4 regions of the Klebsiella sp. genome follow, and region 4 is predicted to be linked to each of the others. Evidence: predicted binding sites of a transcription regulator. Region 4 holds the regulator's gene; each other region holds the start of a gene.
What was found. The regulator Fur, encoded in region 4, represses iron uptake genes when iron is present. The targets are predictions, from matches to a motif close to ATAATAATGAGAACNACTATCAA.
Positions count from the first base shown of each region.

Region 1: a site for Fur is predicted at 2,175-2,197, ahead of sufA (Fe-S cluster assembly scaffold SufA). Genes of this name have one in related genera too.
Region 2: a site for Fur is predicted at 2,822-2,844, ahead of fes (enterochelin esterase). Genes of this name have one in related genera too.
Region 3: a site for Fur is predicted at 2,482-2,504, ahead of gpmA (2,3-diphosphoglycerate-dependent phosphoglycerate mutase). Genes of this name have one in related genera too.

Region 1 is NZ_JAPUEW010000052.1:12,221-17,250, forward strand. Features, by position in the region: gene sufC (Fe-S cluster assembly ATPase SufC) at 1-249, opposite strand, end outside; gene sufB (Fe-S cluster assembly protein SufB) at 266-1,753, opposite strand; gene sufA (Fe-S cluster assembly scaffold SufA) at 1,756-2,133, opposite strand; gene QVF11_RS16335 (hypothetical protein) at 2,910-3,227, shown strand; gene QVF11_RS16340 (GlsB/YeaQ/YmgE family stress response membrane protein) at 3,345-3,593, opposite strand; gene QVF11_RS16345 (YegP family protein) at 3,759-3,947, shown strand; gene menI (1,4-dihydroxy-2-naphthoyl-CoA hydrolase) at 3,981-4,391, opposite strand; gene ydiJ (D-2-hydroxyglutarate dehydrogenase YdiJ) at 4,388-5,030, opposite strand, start outside.
Region 2 is NZ_JAPUEW010000073.1:3,295-8,324, reverse strand. Features, by position in the region: gene entD (enterobactin synthase subunit EntD) at 1-28, opposite strand, end outside; gene QVF11_RS21780 (TonB-dependent siderophore receptor) at 223-2,499, opposite strand; gene fes (enterochelin esterase) at 2,865-4,115, shown strand; gene QVF11_RS21770 (MbtH family protein) at 4,143-4,346, shown strand; gene entF (enterobactin non-ribosomal peptide synthetase EntF) at 4,357-5,030, shown strand, end outside.
Region 3 is NZ_JAPUEW010000020.1:8,453-13,482, reverse strand. Features, by position in the region: gene QVF11_RS08000 (FecCD family ABC transporter permease) at 1-769, shown strand, start outside; gene QVF11_RS07995 (ABC transporter ATP-binding protein) at 766-1,542, shown strand; gene gpmA (2,3-diphosphoglycerate-dependent phosphoglycerate mutase) at 1,579-2,331, opposite strand; gene galM (galactose-1-epimerase) at 2,660-3,703, opposite strand; gene galK (galactokinase) at 3,697-4,845, opposite strand; gene galT (galactose-1-phosphate uridylyltransferase) at 4,848-5,030, opposite strand, start outside.
Region 4 is NZ_JAPUEW010000075.1:120,239-125,268, forward strand. Features, by position in the region: gene chiP (chitoporin ChiP) at 1-994, shown strand, start outside; gene QVF11_RS22580 (ChiQ/YbfN family lipoprotein) at 1,042-1,374, shown strand; gene fur (ferric iron uptake transcriptional regulator) at 1,445-1,897, opposite strand; gene fldA (flavodoxin FldA) at 2,189-2,719, opposite strand; gene ybfE (LexA regulated protein) at 2,870-3,163, opposite strand; gene ybfF (esterase) at 3,297-4,070, opposite strand; gene seqA (replication initiation negative regulator SeqA) at 4,254-4,802, shown strand; gene pgm (phosphoglucomutase (alpha-D-glucose-1,6-bisphosphate-dependent)) at 4,835-5,030, shown strand, end outside.

The DNA.
Region 1 (5,030 bases), on a different contig from region 4:
GGCCATAAAAATGCCCTCGCCCGCGCGATCTTCAGGGGCCAGATCCAGCAGATCTTTGCCTTTAAACTCCACGCTGCCGCCGGTAACTTCATAGTCTTCGCGCCCGGCGAGCGTTGCCGAAAGCGTACTTTTTCCGGAACCATTTGGCCCCATAATCGCATGCACTTCGCCAGGGCGAACGTCCAGATTCAGTCCGCGCAGGATCTCTTTATCTTCAACGGCGACCTGCAAATTTTTAATACTTAACATCTTATTTCCTTTGTTATCAGCCGACGCTGTGTTCAAGACTAATCGCCAGCAATTTTTGCGCTTCAACGGCAAATTCCAGCGGCAGCTCTGAGAAGACGTCCTTACAGAAACCATTGACGATCATTGAAATCGCATCGTCTTCGCTGATCCCGCGCTGTAGACAGTAGAACAGTTGGTCTTCACCAATACGCGACGTAGTGGCTTCATGCTCCAGCTGAGCGCTGTTGTTGCGGCATTCCACATACGGGAAGGTATGCGCCCCGCTATCCGGGCCAATCAGCATGGAGTCGCATTGGGTAAAGTTGCGCGCGTTGGTCGCCGTCGGCATGATTTTCACCAGCCCGCGATAACTATTCTGACTATGACCGGCGGAAATCCCCTTCGAGATAATCGTCGAGCGGGTATTTTTACCGATATGAATCATTTTGGTCCCGGTATCCGCCTGTTGATGACCGCTGGTGAGCGCCACCGAGAAGAATTCACCGATAGAGTTGTCGCCGCGCAGAATACAGCTCGGGTATTTCCAGGTGATTGCCGAGCCGGTCTCCGACTGGGTCCACGACATTTTGCTGTTTTCACCTTCGCACAGGGCACGTTTGGTGACGAAGTTAAGGATCCCGCCAGTGTTGTTGTCGCCGGGGAACCAGTTTTGCACCGTGGAGTACTTCACCTCGGCGTCTTTATGAATAATGACTTCGACCACCGCCGCGTGCAGCTGGTAGCTATCGCGTACCGGTGCCGAGCAGCCTTCAATATAGCTGACGTAGCTACCTTCATCGGCCACCAGAATCGTGCGTTCAAACTGGCCGGTTTTCTCGGCGTTAATACGGAAGTAGGTCGACAGTTCCATCGGGCAGCGTACGCCTTTCGGCACGTAGATAAAGGTGCCATCAGATGCGACCGCCGCGTTAAGGGCGGCAAAGAAGTTGTCATTGCCGGGCACCACGGTGCCGAGATACTTTTTCACCAGCTCAGGGTGATCGTGGATCGCTTCGCCGAAGGAACAGAAAATAATCCCCTGCTCCGCCAGCTTTTCGCGGTAGGTGGTCGCCACGGAAACCGAGTCAAAAATGGCGTCGACGGCCACTTCTCGCCCTTCACGTACCGGCACGCCGAGCAGGTTAAACGCCTCTTCCACTTCATTGGTCAGAAATGCGCTGGGACCGGTTTGTTGCTGAGCCCCGGGTTCAGATGCGCAGGTGTCATCGCAGTTGCCGCAGGAGGGCGCTGAATAATAGCTGTAATCCTGATAGTTCAGCTTGTCGTAGTGCGCTTTCAGCCAGTGTGGTTCTTCCATCGCCTGCCAGGCTTTAAACGCATTAAGACGAAACTCCAGCATCCATTCTGGCTCATTGCGGCGTGCAGAAATCGCCCGAACCACCTCTTCATTTATGCCTTTCGCCAGCTCATCGGTCTGTAGCTGGGTAAAAAAGCCTTCTTTATAGTTGAGTGGCCCGCCGCTCCAGGTTTTGACATCGTCAGTTGCTTCAGTATTACGAGACATAGTTACTCCGCCTGAACGCCAAAACTTTCACCGCAGCCGCATTCGTGCTGGGCTTTTGGATTATGGAATTTAAAGATCTGATTTAAGCCTTCGCGAACGTAATCAAGCTCGGTGCCATCGATAAACGGCATAGCTTGCAGCGGTGCCCACAGCTTCGCGCCGTCACGCTCGAACAACAGGTCGTCTTTCGCCGGTTCGGCGATTAATTCGAGGACGTATCCAAAACCGGCGCAGCCGCTGGTTTTGACGCCAAGACGCAGTCCCTGCATTTCGGGTTGCTTACGGACCAGATCGCAAATATGGGCGGCGGCGGCCGGAGTCATCTCCAGACCGCGCCAGCTAAAATCGTCGGGATTAAAAGTTCCTGCTTGTAAGTCCATCGCTCTACCTCATAGGTTGACGCCATCAGGGCATACCCGCCATGTTAGTGATAATGATTATCACTTCAACCCATCCAGAGAAGGGGTATTCCACTATCAGGCTCTTTTTTTGTACTTTTTATAAGCATAGACCCTGTTCCCCGCGTTTTCAGCCCATCATTTTTTGTTTTAATATACTGAAAAATAATAAGTTATTTATTATCAGGCGGTGTTCTGAGGTGCAATGGAAAAGATGTATCGAAAATACCGATTTTTGAAATAGAAAAAGAGTCGTTCTGCTGATTACCCCGATGTGTCAAATCAGCCGCTTAGCCCCAGTGCTCGACTCGCAGTGAGTGAGCGAAAAACGAACAATTCTCATACTACTTCAAAGCAAATACATTCATGCAATAGATTCTATTCATTTTCATTATAAGTACTCCTGTTTCACAGAAATAAAGATTTATTTGCCAAAAGCTAGTTCGTGTAAAATGAGCTGCTAAATTTTCTTCATCTTTAAACGCAATGTCACAATGCTGACTTATCAGGAACGTATGTAGTACTGGATTATGGATATAGAAACAGATGTAATGTCGATGTGTATGGTCGTATTGTTAATTATAAGCGTTTTGCTCGATTAACCTCTTCCCACTATAAATCCGTGAGCCTCGCCGTCTTCGGTAAGGCCTTCACATTCGTTAAGAAATAAGGAGATTCATAGGATTCGCCCGCCGTGGGATTGTTTGCCAAAAGCGTACCCTCTATGCTTTTATCCACAAACTCACGAGGTGATAAAAATGAAAAAAGCAATCATTGCACTTTTCGCAATTGTTTCGATTACAGCCGCCAGCGCTTTTGCCGCAGATAAAGCAGAGGCTCCCGTACCGACAGCCAATAATGCAGGCCATCCGCCGTTTGAACTCACTCAGGGCCACGGTCCGATGCCGTTTCCCCCTTTACCACCGCAAAAGCCGGTATTATTCTCCGCAACAGTGGCAACCGATAACCCGGTTGAAACCATTAATAAACTCACACCGCTTATTCCTGCCAGCAAAGCTAAACATTATGAAGTTCGCGTGGAAGTCGTGCCAATGCCTGATATGCCGAGCCTGTAAGCCTATAACTTCGCCATGGATTTATCAGCCAATCAGGTGATTTATAACGATTAAAAAAGGCTGCCGACATTGGCGGCAGCCTCTTCATTTTATGACTCAATTCGTGCGCAGGAAGAATTAGCTCTTAATCTTCCTGTAGATAAACAGTACCACCAACGCACCGATTACCGCCACGATAAAGCTACCAAAATTAAACCCGTCCACCTTGCCAAAACCGAAGAAGGTGCTGATCCAGCCACCAACTACAGCACCGATGACACCGAGAATTACGGTAACGATAAAACCACCGCCGTCTTTCCCCGGCATAATCCACTTGGCTAAAATACCGGCAATAAGCCCAAAAATAATCCAGGAAATGATACCCATAGCTAACTCCGTCCTCTTTGTTACCTTGTAAATCTTTCGTATCTAAAATATTAGCATATATATTACGAAGTTTTTATTATTTTATATTTATCATGTGAATACTTGTCATATGAGAGATGATGGTCTACAGATTATGGCGTGGGTAACTCATATAAGGAGTGAAGAATGGGCTATTACGTCATAAAAAAATCGGAAAAGAACGTCTCTCAACCCTGGTATTTTGTGCTAAAAGCGGATAATCACGAAACGATTGCCTCCAGTGAAATGTATTCATCTAAGGAGGCTGCGAAAAAGGGGATTGCTTCAGTGCAGAAGAATGGAGCAAGTGAAACCATTAAAGACGAGACGCAGTAAAGTTCAGGGGGGAAATGCTCCCCCCTGATTATCTTATATCACTGCCGTGGTGAGCCGCGAAGAGCAGCAAAGACGCCCCTGCTCATCAGAGATTTCGATTTGCCAGACCTGGTGGCGAGAGCCAACGTGCAGCGCCCGGCACACGCCGCGAACCCTGCCGCTACGCACCGAGCGAATGTGATTGGCATTGACCTCCAGCCCCACCACCTTCTGCTCTCCTTCGCTACACAAATAGCCGGCCACCGAGCCTAACGTTTCGGCTAACACCACCGACGCGCCGCCGTGCAGTAGCCCAAAGGGCTGATGGGTGCGACCGTCTACCGGCATCGTCGCCTCGAGCGAATCATCGGTAATCGCTTCAAACTGAATATCCAGCAGACCGACCATATTGCCGTCACCCATCGCGTTCAGCTGTTCCAGCGTACTTTGACGTTTCCAAATCATCCAATAATCTCCAGTAACGCCTGCAGCGGGTGACGGACACCACTACCTTCAATACGCTTCACCTGGCTACGGCACGAATAGCCGGTAACCAGACAGCGGTTACGCGGTAGACGCTGCATTGCCTGCTGCCAGGAAAGTGCGTAGATGGCCAGCGAGTTGGCGTGATTCTTCACTTCATGGCCGTAAGTCCCGGCCATGCCGCAGCAGCCTACATTAACGTTTTCCAGCTTCGCACCGAAGCGCGCGAAAATATCCGCCCACTGTTTGGTCGACGCGGGAAGCGCCGTCACCTCGGTACAGTGGCCAAACAGATACCACGACTCGCCGCCCTGATCCTGCACGGCTGTCGCCGACAGCGCCTGCGGCAGCCACTCATGCACCAGCATCACACGAAAATCACCACGTTTATCGCCCAGCACCTGGTTGTATTCATCGCGATAGCAGAGCACCAGCGCCGGATCGACACCGACCATTGGCATGCCTAGCTGAGCCACGCGGTTGAGGAAATCGGCAGTTTTCTGCGCGGTGCGCGCGAAGCGCGTCAGGAAACCCTTAATATGCTGCGCCTTGCCGTTTGGCGAGAACGGCAGAAGTACCGGCTGATAACCGACCTTTTCCACCAGACGGACAAAATCGGCC
Region 2 (5,030 bases), on a different contig from region 4:
GCTGAATGATTGAGTGTTGGATTTTCATCACGGGATGTTAACAGATTCTCCCGTCCGCCCTCTATGAGAAGAGGGCGGGGGAGATTTATACCCGTCATACTTCAAGTTGCATGTGCGTTGGCATCGCGCGCTCACCCCAGTCACTTACTCATGTAAGCTCCTGGGGATTCGCTTCCTTGCCGCCTTCCTGCAACTCGAATTATTTAGGGTATAAGAGAACCATCAGAAGTGGGTATTGACGCTCATATACCAGGTACGGCCCGGTTCGTTGTAGGTGTACGCGCCTGCGCCTCTCATATAGGAAACATCGGTTGTGCTTCCGGTAGTCTGGGAGTTACCTTCACGCCACAAACGTTTATCAAAGACGTTATCCACGCCGCCGGTCAGGCTGACGTTCTTCGTTACATCCCAGGTCGCGCTCAGGCCCACGATGCTATAAGGGCTAACCTCTTGTTTGTCCGAACCGGTAACCGGTTTGCCCTGATAATCGTATTTCTTCGGCTCTTGTTTGCCGTACCAGGTCAGGGTGGATTGCAGCGAAACATCCTGATGAACCTGCCAGCTCAGGGTCGAGTTCAGCGTATATTCAGGAATGATCGACAGTCGTTCACCGGTCTCTTTATTCTTGCTCTGCAGCATGTAGGTAATATTGTTGGTCCAGTTAACGGTCTCGCTAACCGGTATATTCAACGTACCTTCCAGACCTTCAACTACGGCTTTAGGAACGTTTTCCCACTGATAGATATCGGTGTAGGTCGTTTTCCCCTTGCTGGTAATGGAGGTGCGGCTAAGCGGAACGGTACCCGCCTCAATCTTGTTTTTATAATCGTTGCGGAACCAGGTCACCCCGGCCAGCCAGCCGTCGCGTTTGAACTCAAGGCCAATCTCTTTGTTAACGCTGGTCTCGGCCTTCAGGTCGTCATTCCCCATCATGTAGCAGCCGATACCGGTGGCGGCACCGGTAGCATAGCAGCCTTGCCCTTTGCTATAGAGAATATAGTTAGGGTTGGTTTGATAGAGGCTCGGCGCTTTATAGGCGCGGGCAATACCCATTTTCAAGGTGAAGTCATCCCAAAGTCCCTGGGACAAGTTCAGCGACGGGCTCCAGTTGTTGCCCACGATGCTATGGTGATCGAAACGCAGACCAGGCGTCAGCATGGTGGTGTCGGTCAGCTCGATATTGTTTTCGGCAAACAACGAGAAAATCTCAGCTTTCGAATAAGGACTACGGTTAGTGCTGTCGTAGCCTGGAATATCGCCGCCCATAAAGGTTTGCGAGTTAGAAAGCATATCCTTCATACGCTGCTGGTTCCATTCGGTACCGAGCGTCAGGTTCTGATTAACCCACAGGTCAAACGGAATGCTGACTTCGCTGTGCAGCATCACATCGTTCAGATCGGAATCGACATATTTGGATGCGGAGTTTGGATCGAAAATCCCTTCCGTTCCGCCCGCTAAACCTTCAGGCGTACGGGAGTTGCGGGTGTGCTCGTACTGTACCCAGTTGCTGGTGGTGACGCCGTTATCCCAACCGCCGTTCCAGGTCAGGGAGTAGTTCTGGCGATAGAGGCGGTTAGTCTCTTTACCGTAGTTGTCTTTTACCCGCTGGTTGGTGTTGGTGTTTTGCGTGTCACCTGCATAGAGGTTGCCCTGGCGACTATAGCCAGCTTCAAGCTCAAGGGACTGCATTGGCGCGAAGTCCCAACGTACCGAGCCGTTGATATCTTTGTTTTCGACGCCTTCACGACCAGCAGGCAGCGTATCAACATAGTTACCGGTACGCTCGGACTGATGACCCTGGTTGATATCCCATGCATCGGCCTGGGTTTTATCGAGGTTGCCGTAAAGGCGGAAGCTGAAATCCCCGCCCAGAGGGCCGGTGAGGCTAAAGTTGGTACGTTTGGTCGAGCCTTCGTCTTTGTGCTCCGGGGCGTTCATGTAGGTATTCCATGAACCGTGCCACTCATCGCCACCTTTTTTGGTAATGATATTGACCACACCGCCCGCCGCGCCGTTACCGTAGCGTGCGGCAGCCGGGCCGCGCAGGACTTCAATGCGTTCGATCATTTCTGGCGGAACCCAGCCGGTATCACCGCGGGTATCGCGCTCGCCGCGCCAGCCCTGGCGCACGGAGTTGCGGCTGGTGACGGGTTTGCCGTCAATCAGGATCAGGGTGTTTTCCGGGCCCATGCCGCGAATATCAATCTGGCGGTTGTTGCCGCGCTGGCCGCTGGTGGAGTTACCGGTCAGGTTAACGCCCGGCATGGTGCGGATAATTTCGGATACGTCGCGTGCAGGCGGGCGTTTACGAATTTCATCGGCGGTAATAGTCGATACACCGGGAGCCTGAAGGTTCTGCTCGGCGGCGGTGACGACCATGGTTTCATCAGCGGTGGCGGTTTTGCTATCAGAGGTGGTTTCCGCCGCGCTCAGCGGAAAGGCAGCCCCGTAGATTCCCAGATTGACCAGTAAGGCCAGGGATTTGATCCTGTTATTCATTGTAAATCCTGCTTTTCGTCGCCACCTTCCCCAAAAGGCCCTTCCCAGCGGGAGGGGAGGTGGTATCAATGTTGCCAGTAGAGGGCATACGCACTCCGTCGCTGACTAAGAACCCGGCAGCAGGCTATTTTATTTGCCAGTTTGAACCTGGGCAGTGCTCGTACTCCTCGCGTACTCTATGTACGCTCCGGGTTCTCCGCGCTGTCCGTGTTCAAACTGCCGGCAACAATGACGCCTGCTGTCCTGGCTCTAAATAAGCCATCTCTGACATGTTTAATTTTGAAAGACGCGCTTCCCACAGCGCGCTAATACGCTATTGCAAATGAAAATAGTTATCAATAATATTATCAATAAATATTGCGTTTATTGATACGTTTGTTGATAAATGTCACGATAAACATAAGGTTGAAAAAGGAATGCAAAAGACAGGAAGTGACGGTTGGTGGCGAAGTATCTCCGGTCCGCAGATTGAGTCCGTGGATGGCGAGTACCGGGTGACCTTCTGGTGGCGCGATCCGGCAGGCAATGAAACGTCTTCGGCAATCCAGCGGGTGTGGATTTATATCACCGGCGTGACTGACCACCATAAGAATTCCGTGCCGCAAACGCTGCAGCGCATTCCCGGTACCGATGCCTGGTGCTGGCAAACCACGCTCTCACCCACCTGGCGCGGGAGCTACTGTTTTGTTCCCTCCGAGTGCGATAACGACTTTTCCCCTGAGCTTTTTAACGGCGATAGCCCGGACCGCACGCTGCTGCGCGAAGGCTGGCGCAAACTGCTGCCGCGCGCGATCTCCGACCCGCTCAATCCACAAAGCTGGAAGGGCGGCCGCGGTCATGCGGTGTCTGCGCTGGAGCTGCCTGAAGCCCCGGAACAACCGGGCTGGGCGCTGCGCGATGAACCTTATCAGCCGCCGGTCTGCATTGAGTGGCAGAGTCAGCGCCTCGGCAATACGCGACGGATCTGGGTTTACGCTACCGGTGATGCGAATCCGCAAGAGCGCCCTCTGGCGATTCTGCTTGATGGCCAGTTCTGGGCCGAAAGCATGCCGATATGGTCGCCGCTGGCGGGTTTAACCCGCGAAAAGCGGCTACCGCAGGCGGTTTATCTGCTGATTGACGTGATTGATAATCAGCATCGTGCCGAAGAGCTTCCCTGCAATGAAGCGTTCTGGATGGCGGTTCAGGAAGAGCTGCTGCCGTTAGTTCGTCAGATGGCCCCTTTCAGCGATCGCGCTGACCGAACCGTGGTGGCTGGCCAGAGCTTTGGCGGCCTGGCCGCCATGTTCGCCGCGCTCTACTGGCCGCAGCGCTTTGGTTGCGTGCTCAGTCAGTCCGGCTCTTACTGGTGGCCACATCGCGGCGGGGCGCAGACGGGCCTGCTGATTGATCGGCTAAGCCGCGGCGAATTACATCCGCAAGGGCTGCGAATCTGGCTGGAAGCCGGTATTCGCGAGCCGATCATTTTTCATGCAAGCCAGGCGCTTCTTGCGCATCTGGAACAGCAGACGATTTTCTGGCGTCAGGTTGACGGCGGGCATGATGCGCTTTGCTGGCGCGGCGGGCTGACGGCGGGGTTAATCCAGCTGTGGCAGCCTTTATGCCGCGAAGAGTAGCAAAGCGCGCTTTACGAGGAATTTGACATGCAATTCAGTAACCCCTTCGACAATCCGCAAGGGCAGTTTTACATTCTGCGCAATGACCAACAGCAGTTCAGCCTGTGGCCGCACCACTGCGCGTTGCCGGAGGGCTGGACGGTAGAGTGCTCTCCGCAGTCGTTGGACGCGTGCAACGCCTGGCTGGCAGCAAATTGGTCAACCCTCACCCCCGCGCACCATGCGTCCTAAGGAGTCGATCATGACCACTCGTTTACCGCTGGTAGCGGCACAGCCGGGGATCTGGATGGCGGAGCGCCTCTCGACGCTGCCCGGCGCATGGAGCGTCGCTCACTATGTAGAACTGCACGGTGAGATTGACCCGGACCTGCTCGGACGGGCGATTGTCACCGGGCTGTCGCAAGCCGACACCCTTAGCATGCGGTTTTGTGAAGATAACGGTGAAGCCTGGCAGTGGGTCGATGAAACTTATGTGTTTGCCGAACCGGATTATCAGGATCTGCGCACTGCGAGCGACCCGCACGCTGCCGCGATGGCGCTAATGCAGGCCGAGCTCGGACAGAATCTGCGCGTAGACGGCGGCAATCCGCTGGTCTGCCATCAGCTGTTACGGGTAGGAGATAATCGATGGTACTGGTATCAGCGTTATCACCATTTGCTGGTCGATGGCTTCAGTTTCCCGGCGATTACTCGCCAGATCGCTGCAATTTATCGCGCCTGGCAGCGGGGTGAAGAAACGCCTGCCTCGCCGTTTACTCCCTTTGCGGAAGTCGTGGAAGAGTATCAACGCTACTACAGTAGCGACGCCTGGCAGCGCGACAAACAGTTCTGGCAGGAGCAGCGTAAAGCGCTACCGTCTCCGGCTTCGCTGTCTGCCGTCCCGCTGGCGGGAAGGGCGAGCGGCACCGATATCTG
Region 3 (5,030 bases), on a different contig from region 4:
TATTCTGAATAACCCGCTGGCCAGCCCATTCACTCTTGGGGTGTCATCCGCGGCGGCATTCGGCGCAGCGTTAGCCATCATATTGGGGATTAGCATTCCTGGAGTACCGTCATCGTGGGCTATTCCGGCGAATGCGTTTGTTTTTGCCTTATTGTCCGCACTGCTGCTGGATGGGATTACCCGTTGGACCCGCGTCGCCACCTCCGGGGTGGTGCTGTTTGGTATTGCACTGGTTTTTACCTTTAATGCCCTGGTGTCGATGATGCAGTTTATTGCTGATGAAGACACTTTGCAGGGACTGGTGTTCTGGACGATGGGCAGTCTGGCGCGAGCATCATGGGAAAAATTGCTCACCCTGGCGCTGGCGTTTGTCATTGTTATGCTATGGTCAATGCGCAGCGCCTGGCAGCTTACGGCGCTGCGCCTCGGTGAGGATCGGGCCATGAGCTTTGGCATTGATGTACGCCGCCTGCGTTTATCTTCGTTGCTGCGTATTAGCTTACTGTCGGCGCTATCGGTTGCGTTTGTCGGTCCGATTGGTTTTATTGGGCTTGTGGCACCGCATATTGCGCGCATGCTTTTTGGCGAAGACCACCGTTTTTTTCTACCCGGCAGTGTATTGACCGGCGGGCTGGTGCTTTCATTGGCCTCTATTGCGTCTAAGAATATTTTCCCTGGCATTATTATTCCCGTCGGAATCGTTACCTCGTTAGTTGGCGTACCGTTTTTCCTGAGCATTATTGTGCGCCATCGCGGGAGTATGTCATGAGCGGTTTAAGCCTTCGGGGTATCAACGCCGGGTACCTTAAAAGACCGGTGATCCGCAATCTGAATATTTCAGAACTCCCTTGCGGAAAAATTACCGTTCTTTTGGGGCCAAATGGCTGCGGGAAATCGACTTTGCTACGTTCATTGGCCGGGCTGAACAAAGCGTATGGCGAAGTGCTATTGTCAGGAGAAAACCTGCTGTCGCTATCTTTTGCCGAACGTGCAAAGAAAGTGGTGTTTTTACCGCAGTCGCTGCCGCAGGGCGTCCACCTACAGGTACTGGAATCAATTGTTGTTGCTCAGCGCGCATCGGGAGATCGGGAGCCTCGCCATAGAGAAGCCCAGGTGCTGACATTGCTGGATCAGCTTGGGATTGCTCATTTATCGTTGCGCTATCTTGACCAGCTTTCCGGCGGCCAGCGGCAGCTGGTAGGGCTTGCGCAATCGCTAATCCGCCACCCGCAGCTGTTACTACTAGATGAGCCTCTTAGCGCGCTCGATCTGAATTATCAATTTCACGTGATGGATTTAATCGCGAGGGAGACCCGCACACGAAATATGGTCACGCTGGTTGTGGTGCATGATATCAACATCGCTTTGCAGCATGGCGAACATGTTCTGATGCTTAAAGAAGGGGAGTTGGTGGCAAGCGGTGCGCCGGAGGCGGTGATTACAACTGAAAATTTGGCGGAAGTGTTCAATGTGCGAAGTCGAGTAGAGCGCTGTTCTCAGGGAAGGCCACAAGTGATTCTGGACGGGGTTATCAGGGTATAGAAGCTACCGGATAGCCTGGGCTATCCGGTAAATTAATTACTTCGCTTTACCCTGGTTTGCAACGGCTGCGGCTTTCGCGGCGATCTCGTCGGCATTGCCCAGATAGTAGTGTTTGATAGGTTTGAAGTTTTCGTCGAATTCATACACCAGCGGCACGCCGGTTGGAATGTTCAGCTCGAGAATTTCTGCTTCGCCCATGTTGTCGAGGTACTTCACCAGCGCACGCAGGGAGTTGCCGTGAGCGGCGATAATCACGCGCTCACCGCTTTTCAGACGCGGCAGAATGGTTTCGTTCCAGTAAGGCACAACGCGGTCGATAGTCAGCGCCAGGCTTTCGGTGGTCGGCAGTTCTGCATCGGTCAGTTTTGCGTAACGCGGATCGTGCCCCGGATAGCGCTCATCGTCTTTGGTCAGCTCCGGCGGTGTTACCGCAAAGCCACGACGCCACTGCTTAACCTGCTCGTCACCGTATTTTTCAGCGGTTTCTGCTTTGTTCAGACCCTGCAGCGCACCGTAATGACGCTCGTTCAGTTTCCAGGATTTCTCAACCGGCAGCCAGGCCTGATCCAGTTCGTCCAGCACGTTCCACAGAGTGTGGATGGCACGTTTCAGCACAGAGGTATAAGCAAAATCGAAGCTGAAGCCTTCTTCTTTCAGCAGCTTACCGGCTGCTTTTGCTTCACCAACGCCTTTTTCAGACAGGTCAACGTCATACCAACCGGTGAAACGGTTTTCGTTGTTCCATTGGCTTTCGCCGTGACGAACGAGTACCAGCTTAGTTACAGCCATTCTCTTACTCCTCAATACACGTCATCCTTCGCGCCGCCTCATTGTTGGCTGCTTTCACTCACCCTGGTCACATAGTTAACTATGCTTCCAGAGATTCGTTCATTTGCCGCCTTGATGCGACCCGAATGCTGTAGTGTATATATTTATTGATTGATAACTATTCTCATTATATTGCTGTGATTTACCTCACGGCAATGCTTATCCCTAACCATAGCGAAAATAGTGGCTCAGTGTAAGGTGCTTGTAAAATTGAGGTTATGTTTTTGTCTGTAAGTGGCGTATTTTTCAGCGAAAGGATAAAAAAACCCTCCATCAGGAGGGCTTGGGATTATTTCACAATAAACTGATATTCCGTCAGGCTGACGTACTCTTCGCCGGGGCGTAGAACGCAATCCGGCTGCGGCCATTCCGGATGGTTCGGCGAATCTGGCAGGAACTCGCTTTCCAGCGCCAGACCTTGCCAGTCATCGTACGGTTGCGCCGTACGCGACGGCGTGCCGCCCAGATAGTTGCCGGAGTAGAATTGCAGGGCCGGAGCGGAGGTATAGACCGTCATCTGCAGTTTTTCGTCCTGCGACCAGACGTGAGCCGCCGGACTGCTGGCATCGCCCAGCGCCTGAAGCAGGAAGGCGTGGTCGTAGCCTTTCACTTTTTGCTGGTCTTCGTCGCGCAAGAAATCATCTGCCAGCACCTTCGGCGTGCGGAAATCGAAGCTGGTGAGGGTGACGTTTTGCAGATCGCCCCCCGGAATACCGTCGCTCTCTACCGGCAAATAAACATCAGCGAAAATTTGCAGCCTGTGGTTGCGCACGTCACTCTGCACGCCGTCGAGGTTGAAATAGACGTGGTTGGTCAAATTCACCGGACAGGGTTGGTCAACGGTGGCGCGATATTCGATGGAGATCCGATTATCGTCGGTCAGGCGATAGTGCGCCGTTGCCGTCAGATTGCCGGGGAATCCCTGATCGCCATCGTTAGACGAGAGTGAAAACAGCACGTGACGAGCATCAGTGCTGACAATCTGCCAGCGGCGCTTATCAAAACCATCTGGCCCGCCGTGCAACTGATGGCCCGCTTCGTTGGACGGGGTCAGATTGACGGTACAACCATCCAGCGTAAAGCGGCTGTTAGCGATGCGGTTAGCGTAACGACCGACGGAAGCGCCGAGATAGGCGGCCTGGCGCGTATAGTCGCCAGGAGTCGCGCAGCCGAGCAGCGCTTCGCGCACGCTGCCGTCAGCCAGCGTCACCTGCGCGGAGAGCAGCGTGGCGCCCCAATCCATGACGGTCACCGTCATCCCCGCGTCGTTACGCAGGATGAGGATATTCCACGGCTGGCCGTCCGGCGCCAGCTCCGTTGTTTGATTTAGCATTGTCCTGCTCCCTGAGACGGCTTGCACACGTAGAACGTTTCTTTGATACCGGTTTTTGCTTCGTACTCTTTGGCAACGGCCTGCTGCACGGTATCGACCAGATCTTCCGGCACCAGCGCGACAATACAGCCGCCGAAACCGCCGCCGGTCATGCGGACACCGCCTTTATCGCCGATGGTCGCTTTGACGATGTCCACCAGGGTATCGATCTGCGGTACGGTGATTTCAAAATCATCGCGCATCGAGGCGTGAGATTCCGCCATCAGTTCGCCCATTCTCAGCAGATCGCCTTTTTCCAGCGCCGTGGCGGCTTCCACGGTACGAGCGTTTTCGGTCAGGACGTGGCGAACACGTTTGGCGACAATCGGGTCAAGCTCGTAGGCGACAGCGTTGAACTCATCCAGAGTGACATCGCGCAGAGCGGGTTGCTGGAAGAAGCGAGCGCCGGTTTCGCACTGTTCGCGGCGCGTGTTGTATTCGCTGCCGACCAGGGTACGTTTAAAGTTACTGTTGATAATCACCACCGCGACACCTTTTGGCATCGAGACCGCTTTGGTCCCTAATGAGCGGCAGTCGATCAGCAGCGCGTGGTCTTTTTTACCGAGTGCGGAGATGAGCTGGTCCATGATGCCGCAGTTGCAGCCAACGAACTGGTTTTCCGCTTCCTGACCGTTCAGCGCAATCTGCGCGCCGTCGAGGGGCAGGTGATAAAGCTGCTGGAACACGGTACCGACGGCGACTTCCAGTGAAGCCGAGGAGCTTAATCCTGCGCCCTGCGGTACGTTGCCACTGATGACCAGGTCCGCGCCGCCGAAGTTGTTATTCCGCTGCTGGAGATGCTTCACCACACCGCGAACATAGTTCGACCACTGCTGGGTATCGTGGCTGGTAATCTGCGAGTCCAGAGAGAACTCATCGGTCTGATTGTCGTAGTCGGCGGCAATCACCCGCACGGTACGATCGTCACGCGGCGAGCAGCTGATGACCGTCTGGTAATCAATTGCGCAGGGCAACACGAACCCATCGTTATAGTCGGTATGTTCGCCGATCAGGTTAACGCGGCCAGGGGCCTGGATAACGTGGCTGGCCGGATAGCCAAACTTTTCAGCAAACAGGGCTTGGGTTTTCTCTTTCAGACTCATGGTTATACTCCGGATTCGCGAAAATGGATGTCGCTCACAGCGCGCAGACGTTCGGCGGCCTGCTCGGCCGTCAGATCACGCTGGGTTTCAGCCAGCATTTCATAGCCGACCATAAATTTGCGCACCGTGGCGGAGCGCAACAGCGGCGGATAAAAATGCGCATGCAGCTGCCAGTGATTATTCTC
Region 4 (5,030 bases):
CGCCAAATTTAAATTTGGCCCGGCATGGGCGCGTGCTGGCTATATCCAGCCTACCGGTCAAACCTTGCTGGCTCCGCACTGGAGCTTTATGCCGGGTACCTATCAGGGGGCTGAAGCCGGTGCTAATTTTGACTACGGCGATGCGGGCGCGCTGAGTTTCTCCTATATGTGGACAAACGAATATAAAGCGCCGTGGCACATTGAGATGGATGAGTTCTATCAGAACGACAAGAAAACCAAGGTTGATTATCTCCACTCTCTCGGCGCCAAGTATGATTTTAAAAATGACCTCGTGCTGGAAGCCGCATTTGGCCAGGCACAGGGTTACATCGACCAGTATTTCGCTAAGGCCAGCTACAAATTTGATGTCGCAGGCACGCCGCTAACCACCAGCTACCAGTTCTACGGTACTCGCGATAAAGTCAGCAACGGCGGGGCGAACGATATTTATGATGGTACCGCCTGGCTACAGGCATTGACCTTTGGCTATAAGGTTGCTGATGTTCTCGACCTGCGCCTGGAAGGAACCTGGGTTAAAGCCGATGGTCAGCAGGGCTACTTCCTGCAGCGTATGACGCCGACTTACGCCTCATCTAACGGTCGTCTGGATGTCTGGTGGGATAACCGCTCTGACTTCAACGCCAACGGTGAAAAAGCGGTGTTCTTCGGTGCGATGTATGACATGAAGAACTGGAATATGCCGGGTTGGGCCTTCGGCGCGTCCTATGTTTATGCATGGGATGCAAAACCAGGAAAAATGTCTTCTCCTGATGCTTACTACAACCCTGACAAACGTCTGGAAGAGTCAGCCTATAGCCTGGATGCGATGTACACCGTACAGGAAGGACGCGCGAAGGGTACGCTGTTTAAACTGCACTTTACTCAATACGACAACCACTCCGATATCCCAAGCTGGAGCGGCGGCTACGGCAACATCTTCCAGGATGAGCGCGACGTGAAGTTCATGGTTATTGCTCCATTCACCATTTTCTGATGCCAGTGCGGCGGGCGTGATCCTGCCGCAATTTCCCGAGGTCGATTATGAAGAAGCTATTGCTTGTCGCCATTGTGGCGGCAGGTCTGGTTGCCTGCACGCAGTCGCCAGCGCCGAAAGAGGATTCAAAGTTAAAAGATGCCTACAGCGCCTGTATTAATACTGCTGAAGGTAACCCAGATAAAGTCGAAGCCTGCCAGAGCGTATTAGACGTTCTGAAGCAAGAGAAGCAGCATCAGCAGTTCGCCACCCAGGAAAGCGTGCGAGTACTGGATTACCAGCAATGTATCCAGGCGCGTAAAACCGGTAACGATCAGGCAGTACAGTCGCGCTGTGACCAGATTTGGAAAGAGATTCGTAGCAACAACACGAAACCCTGATTTTTACTTTTCGTAGCCATAAAAAAAGCCAACCGTCAGGTTGGCTTTTTGCTGCTTACGCAACGGGGAATTACTTTTCCACCGCGTCGTGGGCATGTTCATCTTCGCGGCAATCGCCTTCTGCACAGTGACCGTACAGGTACAGGCTGTGGTTGGTGAGGCGAATACCGTGTCGGGAGGCAATCTCACGTTGACGAGCTTCAATTGAGTCATCGCTAAATTCGATCACTTTGCCGCAATCAAGGCAAATCAGATGATCGTGATGATGCTGTTGCGTTAGCTCGAAAACGGATTTACCACCTTCGAAATTATGACGGGTGACGATGCCGGCGTCGTCGAACTGGTTCAGTACGCGATAGACGGTTGCCAGACCAATCTCTTCACCCATATCAATCAGGCGTTTATATAAGTCTTCCGCACTGACATGATGGTTATCCGGTTCCTGCAGGACTTCCAGGATTTTTAATCGCGGAAGTGTCACTTTCAGGCCAGCCTTCTTTAATGCGGTATTGTTGTCAGTCATGCGGAATCTGTCCTGTTGCTAAACGATCTACTTCCATCAACGGAAGTAATACAGAGAATCACCCGATGTAATGCGTCTCATTATAGAACTGCCATGGTGAAATGAAAACTGCAAGCATCGGGCCTTGTATGCTGTCAAAAACGAGGCACTGGCTACAAAGTGCTTCACGTGACCTCGTTAAATCAGAGGACATTGTACAGATATGTGATTAAAAGTTAAAAACTTGTAGCTATAACTTTGATTGCTTTTATCTATTAATTCGGCGAAATCTGACGATAACGCCGTTTAGACTCAGGCATTCTTGATTTCTTCGAGGTGCAGCTCTTCAGAAATCTGTTTTACCCATTTTTCCACGCGTTCGTTAGTCAGTTCTGGCTGACGGTCTTCGTCGATGGCCAGACCCACGAAGTGGTCGTCATCTGCCAGACCTTTAGATGCTTCAAAATGATATCCAGCGGTCGGCCAGTGACCAACGATAGTGGCGCCGCGGGGTTCGATGATGTCGCGAATGGTACCCAGCGCATCACAGAAGTATTCAGCGTAGTCTTCCTGATCGCCGCAGCCAAACAGCGCGACCAGTTTGCCGTTGAAATCGACTTCTTCCAGCGTCGGGAAGAAATCATCCCAGTCACACTGTGCTTCACCGTAGTACCAGGTTGGGATGCCGAGCAGCAGAATATCGTGAGCTTGCAGATCTTCTTTGCTGCTCTTGGCAATGTCGCGCACATCAGCAACATCTTTACCAAGCTGCTTTTGAATCATTTTTGCAATATTTTCGGTGTTGCCGGTGTCGCTGCCAAAAAAGATGCCGATGATTGCCATGAGTAAAATAACCTCTTGAAACTTAATGATGTGGTAGGGACTTAAATGCCCACAGATAGGGGCAATGATAGCAGAACTGAGAAGGGCGCGGAAACAGCAATCACGCCCGACTGCACACTCTGCTACATGAAAGCTTATTTTTTGAGGGTTTTAGGCTTTATCCTGGCTGCGCAGGGCCGCCAGTTGGTTCATCAGCATCTCTTCAATCAGATCGCTGCGGTTCATGTTGCGGGCTTCGGCCAGCTCATTGAGCGCATCAACCGCATCGGCATTGAGCTTCAGCTCAACGCGCTTCAAACCGCGAACTTTATCGCGCTTGAGCTGATTGCGTTTGTTGATACGCAGCTGTTCGTCGCGTGAAAGCGGATTGGTTTTCGGTCTACCCGGCCGACGCTCGGTTGCGAACAAATCTAATGTCGTACGGTCCGTTTGTTCTTTTGCCATGATTCAGAGTGACTTCGGGGGAAACAAGCTGTCGGGCATAGCCGACGCAGATAGCCCGCCATAATACATCAGGCGAGGGGCTGCGCCAACGACCGCGGGCATTCTGCCGCGCGGTCGGGCAGATTTTAGCCAGTTACGCGGCTATGGAGGTCAAATAACGGCGTATTGCCCGTAAAACAGCCTCTGGTTTTTCTGCATGTACCCAATGTCCGGCTCCGGCAATCACATGGGCCCGTGCCTGGGGGAATTGAGCCAGCAGAGCCTCACGGTAGGCATCGGTTACGTAGGGTGAGTTACCGCCGGGGATAAACTGCGCCGGATGCGGCCAGGCGGGGATGGTTTGCCAGCCGACGATATTGTCATATTGCTCCCACAATACCGGCACGTTAAACCGCCACTGACCTTCCACAAAGGATTTCAGCAGAAACTGAATCACGCCTTCTTCATTGAGGTGTTCGCGCATCACCGCTGCCGCCTGTTGACGCGTTGCGGCACCCGCGTCGGTCACGGCATTGATGGCGGCGAAGATTTCATCATGGCGACGAACGTGATAATCCACAGGTGCAATATCAATCGCAACCAGGCCAGCGATGCGCTCCGGGGCCATTGCGCTCAGCGCCATGACCGCCTTACCGCCCATTGAGTGACCAATAAAGGTCGCTTTTTCTATTTGGTATTCATTGAGAGTATCAATCAAATCCTGAGCCATCGCGGCATAGGTCATCTCTGGCGCGCGCGGGGAAAGACCGTGATTTCGCATATCGACCTGTAAAATATCGTAGTCAGCGACCAGATCGCGGGCGAGGATCCCAAGGTTATCCAGACTGCCAAAAAGGCCATGGACCAGGACGATAGGGGGATTATTGTGCGGATTCTGTGCAGATTGCGCTCGGCTATTTAATTTCATGGCAAAGTTCTTTTTTTCGCTCCGTCGGGTTAGGGTATTATGTTGGACATTCTGCCATCCGGCTGCAAGACCCGGAAGATTTCCGAGTTTTACCGCCATCCTGGTTTGACGCTATCCGCGGTTGGGATTTGTCCTTATAATCCCGACAACTTGTATTCAGAAAAGATATCGTACTGGATTAAGATGAAAACAATTGAAGTTGATGATGAACTCTATAGCTATATTGCCAGCCACACCAAGCATATTGGCGAGAGTGCATCCGACATTTTACGGCGCATGTTGAAGTTTTCCGCCGTTTCCCAGCCTGCCGCACCGGTAGCGAAAGTCGTTCCGGCTCCGGCGCCAACGCCTGTCGTTGAAGTGAAACCCGCCAATCCTCTGAAGGATAAAGTCCGCGCCATGCGCGAGCTGCTGCTATCTGATGAGTACGCCGAACAAAAACGCGCGGTAAACCGTTTCATGCTGGTTCTGACTACCCTCTATTCCTTAGACAGTAAAGCGTTTGCCGAGGCGACCGAGTCTCTGCATGGGCGCACTCGCGTCTATTTCGCTGAAGATGAGCGGACGCTACAGAAAAATGGTAATCAGACAAAACCTAAGCAGGTTCCGGGCACGCCGTGGTGGGTTATTACAAATACCAATACCGGCCGCAAATGCAGCATGATTGAACATATCATGCAGTCAATGCAGTTCCCTGCTGAATTGATCGAAAAGGTTTGCGGTACGATCTAGTCATTTAACTTTTGCACCAGAAGGATCAGGCAATGGCAATCGATAAGCGCGCAGGTCAACCTGCGCAACAGAGTGATTTGATTAACGTCGCCCAACTGACCGCCCAGTACTATGTGCTGAAGCCAGAAGTGGGCAATGCGGAACATGCGGTGAAGTTTGGTACCTCCGGCCATCGCGGCAGCGCGGCGCGCCACAACTTCAACGAGCAGCATATTCTGGCGATTGCCC